3 regions of the Arthrobacter sp. Cza30 genome follow, and region 3 is predicted to be linked to each of the others. Evidence: riboswitches for the same ligand, from Rfam matches in the RefSeq annotation. Region 3 holds a riboswitch; each other region holds the start of a gene.
What was found. A riboswitch is a leader RNA that binds a small molecule or an ion and turns the genes downstream of it on or off. The one in region 3 is predicted to bind S-adenosylmethionine.
Positions count from the first base shown of each region.

Region 1 (2,259 bases), on a different contig from region 3:
AGGCCTGGGGCGCGCTGGCCCAGGGCCGGTACAGCGGGCGCGCGGCAGCGGAGGCCGCGATACCGGATGCTTCCGCGCCCGCGGATGCCACAGCCCCGGCCGACCATGCAACGGCAGCCCTGGTCACGGAACTTGCCCGGGACAAGGGCTGCCCGCCCGAAGCCGTGGTGCTGGGCTGGCTGCTGCGGCATCCGGCAGGCATCCGGCCGGTCGTCGGCACCAGCAGCCCGGACCGGATCCGGGCCTGTGCCGAGGCGGAGGCGGTTGGAGCATCGATGACCCGCGAGGAGTGGTACTCCCTGTGGGTGGCGGCCCGCGGCAGGCCGCTGCCGTAGCTGCCCGCGGCTCGCCCAGCCCGCTGCCGGCTGGGCCGGGACCAAGCGTCCTAGACGAAGGCCGGCTGTTCCAACCGGCGGAATGCGGAATCGTGGAAGACGAGCGGCTCGTGCGTGCCGTCGTGCGTGGACAGGCCGTGCACCTGCAGCAGCACGACGTGGTGGTCCCCGGCCGGGACTTCCTGGTGCACCGAGCAGTCCAGCCAGAGCGCCGCGTCGTTGAGGAAAAGCGCGCCGTCGTCCGTGCCGTGCAGGCTCAGGCCGGCAAAGCGGTCCCCGTTCTTGGACGCGATCTGGCGGCAGACGCCGTCGTGCCCGGTGCCGAGGACCGAGACGCCGATCCGGTCGGCCCGGCGGACCAGCGGCCAGGTCCGTGAGGTGTTTTGCACGGCGAACATCACCAGCGGCGGCTCGAGGGAGACGCCCACGGTGAACGAGGAGGCGACGATGCCCTGCGGCTCGCCGTCGATGATCGCGCACAGCGCCGCGATGCCCGAGGGGAAGCGGCCGAAGGCTGAGCGCAACGTGTTGGGGGTCAGGTCATGGTGTAGCGACATGGCGTCCTTGGGGCTTGGGCGCATCCGCTGCGGCCGAGCTGCTGCGGGTGGATACGCGTACTTGCCTGCCGACATACCCGGCGGGCCGAATCATCACCTGGAGCACCCCGCTACGGTAGAGGGTTGCCGGCCAACCAGCCAGGGCTGTGAAGTTGGCGCTCTTGATTCGCCTCCACGCTAAGAGCGGGGAAGGGCCTGGGTCAAACGCCGGTAACAGTTCGTCAAATGCAGCGTTTTACCGGCGGCAGCCGCGCGACGGCTGCCCCGACGGTTGCGGCGCTACGGCTGCGGCCCACGGGCGGCCGCCGCCACGGCTACTGTGCGGCGGCGCCGGCGCGCACGGTCTGCCGCCGGAACGGATGCGCCGGGTAAACGCCCAGGAGGCGGATCTCGGTGGTGAAGAAGTCCAGTTCCTCGAAGGCGTGGACCATGGCAGGATCGTCCGGGTGGCCTTCGACGTCCACCATGAACATGGTGGCGGCAAACTCGCCGCCGACCATGTAGCTCTCCAGCCTGGTCATGTTGATGCCGTTGGTGGCGAAACCGCCCAGCGCCTTGTAGAGCGCCGACGGCACGTTCCGCACGCGGAACACGAAGCTGGTCACCGCCGGACCGGGAAGTTCCTCGCGGGACGGGACCGGCCGGCGGTCGGCCAGCACCACGAACCGTGTGGTGTTCGTCGGATCGTCTTCGACCTTTTCCGCGAAAACCTCCAGACCGTAGAGTTCGGCGGCCATCGGCGGTGCCAGGGAGACCTTGGTCGGGTCGTTCCATTCGGCCACCTCCCGGGCCGAACCCGCGGTGTCGCCGGCGATGACCGGAGTGAGCCCGAGCCTGCGGATCAGCTTGCGGCACTGGCCCAAGGCGTGGATGTGGCTGTGCACCTCCCGGGCCTGCTCCACGGTGGCCCCGCGTACGCCCAGCAGGCTGAACCGGATGGGCAGGAAGAATTCCTCCACAATCTGCAGGGTGGTCTTCGGCAGCAGCGCGTGGATGTCCGCCACCCGGCCGGCGATCGAGTTGTCGATGGGGATCATGGCCAGTTCGGCCTCGCCGCCGGTGACGGCAGCGAACGCATCCTCGAAGCTGGCACACGGCACCGCGTCCCAACCGGGGCGCACTTCCAGGCAAGCCATGTGGGAGTTCGAGCCGGGTTCACCTTGGTACGCAATTGCAGGAGCCATGGGCGAAATTATCCCACCGGGGCGGGCCCGCGCTTCATTCCGGGCAACCGGCCGGCGTCACATAACCTGACCGGCCCGCCAACCGCTTAGTACAGATGCGATTCCTGGGTGATGCCGTAGGGCACGTCGTCGCTCAGCTCCACCGTAAACTGCCCGGGGCCGGTGCGCGTGACCAGGATGCCG
Region 1 is NZ_JBNHGA010000002.1:359,893-362,151, reverse strand. Features, by position in the region: gene AC5RVZ_RS06965 (aldo/keto reductase) at 1-335, shown strand, start outside; gene AC5RVZ_RS06960 (flavin reductase family protein) at 386-892, opposite strand; SAM riboswitch class IV at 945-1,059, opposite strand; gene AC5RVZ_RS06955 (prephenate dehydratase) at 1,207-2,076, opposite strand; gene AC5RVZ_RS06950 (hypothetical protein) at 2,163-2,259, opposite strand, start outside.
Region 1: linked by a shared signal. The riboswitch ahead of AC5RVZ_RS06960 (flavin reductase family protein) and the one ahead of AC5RVZ_RS31245 (acyl-CoA dehydrogenase family protein) in region 3 are both predicted to bind S-adenosylmethionine.

Region 2 (2,259 bases), on a different contig from region 3:
CCGCGGCCGAGAGCTGGGCATGGGTGGTCGACGCCGGGTGGATCACCAGCGAGCGCACATCGCCCAGGTTGGCCACGTGCGAGTGCAGTTCAAGGCCGTCCACAAAGCGCTTGCCGGCCTCGATGCCGCCCTTGATTTCGAACGCGACGATGGCGCCGGTCCCCTTCGGGCCGTACTTGCGGCCGCGCTCGTACCAGGGGCTGGAGGGCAGGCCGAGGTATGCGACGGAGGCAACGTCGTCGTGCTCTTCCAGGAATTCGGCCACCTTCTGCGCGTTGGCCACATGCCGCTCCACGCGCAGGCTCAGCGTCTCCAGCCCCTGGGCAATCAGGAACGCATTGAACGGCGAGATGGCGGACCCCAGGTCGCGCAGCAACTGCACCCGGGCCTTGAGGATGTAGGCCAGGTTGGCGCCCAAAGCGCCGTTGACGCCGAGGTCGCGGGCGAAGACCAGCCCGTTGTAGGTGTCGTCCGGCGTGTTAAACCCGGGGAACTTCTCCGGGTCGGCGGCGAAATCGAACGTTCCGGCATCAACGATCACGCCGCCGATCGCCGTCCCGTGGCCGCCGAGGTACTTGGTGGCCGAGTGGAGCACGATGTCGGCCCCCCACTCGATCGGGCGGATCAGGTACGGGGTAGACAAGGTGTTGTCCACGATCAGCGGCACGCCGTTTTCGTGGGCTATGGCGCTGACCGACTCCAGGTCCAGCACGTCCTGGCGCGGGTTGGAAACGACCTCGCCGAAGAACGCCTTGGTATTCGGCTTGACGGCATCGCGCCACTGCTGCAGGTTGTCCGGATCCTCGACGAAGGTGACCTCGATGCCGAACTTGGGCAGCGTGGTGCGCAGCAGGTTGTAGGTGCCGCCGTACAGGCTGGGGCTGGCCACGATATGGTCGCCGGCCTCGGCCAGGTTGAGGATAGAGAACGTCGACGCGGCCTGGCCCGAAGCAAGCAGCAGGGCGCCGACGCCGCCCTCCAGGTTGGCGATCCGGGTCTCGACCGCTTCCTGGGTGGGATTGCCGATCCTGGTGTAGATGGGCGCCAGTTCGGACAGGGCGAACCGGTCGGCCGCGCTCTGCGCGCTGGGGAACACGAACGAGGTGGTCTGGTAGATCGGCAGTGCGCGGGCGCCCGTGGCGGCGTCCGGCTCCTGCCCTGCGTGGATCTGACGGGTTTCAAAGGACCAATCGGCATTGGACATGGTGCAACTCCTTCACTGGAAGGGGCCATCCGGGATCCGGCCGTGCCGGCATGTCTGTCCCGGGTGTGACCCGCGCTTGCGCACCGCCTTGTGGCGGCTGCCTGGTCTTCACCCGGGGCACCCCACCGCGGTTGGAGGGTTGCCGGCCAGCAAACCGGGGTTTTGCGCTGGCACTCATGACCTGCCTCCAGTCTCCGCAGACAGGCCGGCGGCCGCAACAATATGACACCTTATGACTGGGCACCCAGCTCCGGGCGGTCTGTCCGACCGTCCGCACGTCAAGCTGCCGGGGCGTGTCGGGCACGGCGGAATTGCTGCCGGGAACGGCGCGCCTTGCACGAGCCGCAAGCTGAGTGACTTAGGTCACCCTAAGTCGAGAGCGGGTTCACAAAGTGCCAAGATAATGCCATGCGCTTCGACCATGTTTCTTATGCTGCTGAACCCGACGGTCTGGCTGCCACCTCAGAGCGGATCGCCCAAGCCCTGGGCATCGACGCCGTCAAGGGCGGGGTTCACCCTCGCTTCGGCACCCGCAATATGATCTTCCCCCTCACCGGCCACCATTACCTGGAGGTGGTGGAGGTGCTCGACCACCCCGCTTCCGACAAAGCCCCCTTTGGCCAGGCAGTGCGGGCGCGGTCGGAAGCCGGCGGCGGCTGGATGGGCTGGTGCGTGGCGGTCGACGACCTGACCCCGTTCGAAGAACGGCTGGGCCGCCACGCGGTTCCCGGCAACCGCAAGTTCCCGGATGGGCAGGAACTGAGCTGGCAGCAGATCGGGATCAAGGGCCTCATCGCCGACCCGCAGGTGCCCTACATGTTGCGCTGGGATGACGGCACCGAATCGCTGCACCCGTCCAACGCCCGCCCCGCCACGGTCAAGCTGATCGGCCTGACCATCGCCGGCTCTTCCGACCGGGTGGCGGACTGGCTGGGCACCCCGGTCGACGGCCTGCTGGACGACGTCAAGGTCGCATGGTCGGCGCCGAACGGTACGCCGGGCATCCTGTCCGTCCGCTTCGAAACCGCCAACGGGATCGTCGAACTGTAAGTCCT
Region 2 is NZ_JBNHGA010000007.1:143,222-145,480, forward strand. Features, by position in the region: gene AC5RVZ_RS23510 (bifunctional o-acetylhomoserine/o-acetylserine sulfhydrylase) at 1-1,204, opposite strand, end outside; SAM riboswitch class IV at 1,272-1,386, opposite strand; gene AC5RVZ_RS23515 (VOC family protein) at 1,613-2,254, shown strand.
Region 2: linked by a shared signal. The riboswitch ahead of AC5RVZ_RS23510 (bifunctional o-acetylhomoserine/o-acetylserine sulfhydrylase) and the one ahead of AC5RVZ_RS31245 (acyl-CoA dehydrogenase family protein) in region 3 are both predicted to bind S-adenosylmethionine.

Region 3 (2,259 bases):
CGCCGAGCAGGTAGTTGGCGCCGACCTCGACCTTCTTGTAGTCGACCGGGTCGTGCAGCGTGTGGGTGCGGATGTTGCGCCAGAAGATGTCCAGCCCGACCTCGGTTTTCGCGGAGGACGAGCCAGTGGTCTCGAAGATGCGGTTCGCCACGTCCACACCCACCTCGGTGGACACAACCTTGAGCCGCGCAATCTCGAGCGCGATGTCCGCCCGGGCTTCCGCGCTCAGCTGCGCGCCGGCGGCAATAACAGCGTCGAACCTGGCGTTCGTTCGGTCGGCCAGGGCTTCCACCGCGGCAACCCGCGAGACCAGCTCGCCGTAAACCCGCTGTGTCAGCGGATCCTGGGCATAGGTCTCCTGCGTGCTGAGGAACCAGGAGTTCCGGCGCGCCAGCGTGATCCGGCGCCCGCGGTCCAGCGCCCCCTGCGCGATGCCCAGGTAGAGGTTGCCGAAGGCCAGCTGGATGTAGGGGGTGACCAGCGTCGAGAAAGGCTCCTCCCCTACCTCGCCGATGATGTCCGCGGCGGTGACCTGCACGCCGTCGTACTTCACCGAACCACTGGCCGAGAGCCGCTGGCCGAGCGCATCCCAGTCCCCGAGGTATCCGATCCCCGTCCGGTCATGCTCCAGCGCGAGGGCCAGGAACTTGCCCTGCTGCAGTCCGGCCGCGATCACGGCGTTGACCAGGATGACGTCGCCGACGGAGGCGCCGGTGGAGAAGTGCTTGGTGCCATTCAGCCGGTAGCCGTCGCCGTCGGGAACCAGTTCTAAATTCGGGTCCACCGGGTTCACGGAGTCGCCCCAGGACCAGCGTCCCCGTGCGGAGCGGCGGAGCAGGCGCTCCTGCACCTGCGGATCACCGTAGAAGACGACCGCGCCCTGATTGGCGTAGTGGTAACCGAGTATTTGCGCGATCGACGCGTCGGTGCGGGCCAGGATGCGCACGGCGTGCAGCGCGCTTTCCCAGTGCCCGCCCTCGCCGCCCCATGCGGCCGGGATGATCAGGTTGAGCAGCCCGGAGTTGCGCAGCAGTTCCACCTCGGCGTGTGGGTCGGCGTTGCGGCGGTCGCGCTCCAGCACGTCCGGCGCCAGCGCGGCGGCAACGCCTTCGGCTATCTGCTGCCAGTGGGCCAGTTCCTCGGCGGTGGCCTGTCCGGTCCACGGGGATCGGCGGGTCTGCGGGTTGTTTTCGGTCACGACGGCGGTCATGTCGGCTCCTCAAGGCGGGGCTCCCGCAGGGCCGCGGCGCAGCAACCGTCACGGTTGGGGACGCAGCCCGGAGGGGGCCGTACTTGCCGGGCACGGTGTTGTGCGCGGCCGGATCCTCATCTGGGGCACCCCGCTACGGGAGAGGGTTGCCGCCCAACCAGCCAGAGCTTGTCGTTGGGACTCTTGATCTCGGAGTCGAGTATGCCGGGGCCGATCCGGCGCACGGAAGCACGTGACAGGCCGTGACGTTCCGCGGCGCAATGTTACGGGCGCCCGACCTAGAGGCCGAGGCGCGGGGCCTCGATGGCTGGGCAGGTATCCATGACGACGTCCAGGCCCGCCGCCCTGGCCCGTTCCGCGGCGGCTTCGTCGACCACGCCCAGTTGGAGCCACACCGCCTTGGCACCGATTTCGATAGCCTGGTCCACCACCGGGCCCACCTTCTGCGAGTTCACGAAGCAGTCCACCACGTCGATCTCGCCGGGAATGTCCCCGAGCTTTTGGTAACCGGTCAGACCGAGGACGTCGTCGCCCTGCAGGTTGACGGGGACGACTTCCATGTCCAGTTGGTCCATCAGGTACCGGGAGATGCGCATGGCCACCCGGTGCGGGTTCGTGGACAGGCCGACGACGGCCCAGCGGCCCGGCGTGCTCAGCAGCCGGTAGACGACCTCGGGGTCATTTTGGTGTGCCATGGCGCCACCCTACCTGCGACTCTTCGGCACCGGAACCGCCCGCACACCCCGCATCACCGAGAGGCGGATAAACCCCTCCCCCGGCAGCCCGGGCCATCCGGGCAGCCGGTGACTAGCCAGCCAACTGCCCGGTGGCAGGCGTTCCAGCCGCGCCGGAAGCCGAGTCCGCCTGCTCGGAGATCCAACGTCCCACCAGCTCCAGCAGTTCAGCGTCCACGGGCTCGCGGATCTGGCGCTTGTAGTCGGAGAGGGTCGGAGCCTTCGGGTCGCGGCGCAGCAGGTGTGACAGGTCCTCGATTTTCCTCGTGGTCACCGGGCCGGGAACGGTCGCCGCGATGATGTCCAGGTCGGCCG
Region 3 is NZ_JBNHGA010000014.1:71,264-73,522, reverse strand. Features, by position in the region: gene AC5RVZ_RS31245 (acyl-CoA dehydrogenase family protein) at 1-1,210, opposite strand, end outside; SAM riboswitch class IV at 1,285-1,399, opposite strand; gene AC5RVZ_RS31240 (CoA-binding protein) at 1,489-1,905, opposite strand; gene AC5RVZ_RS31235 (alpha/beta hydrolase) at 2,018-2,259, opposite strand, start outside.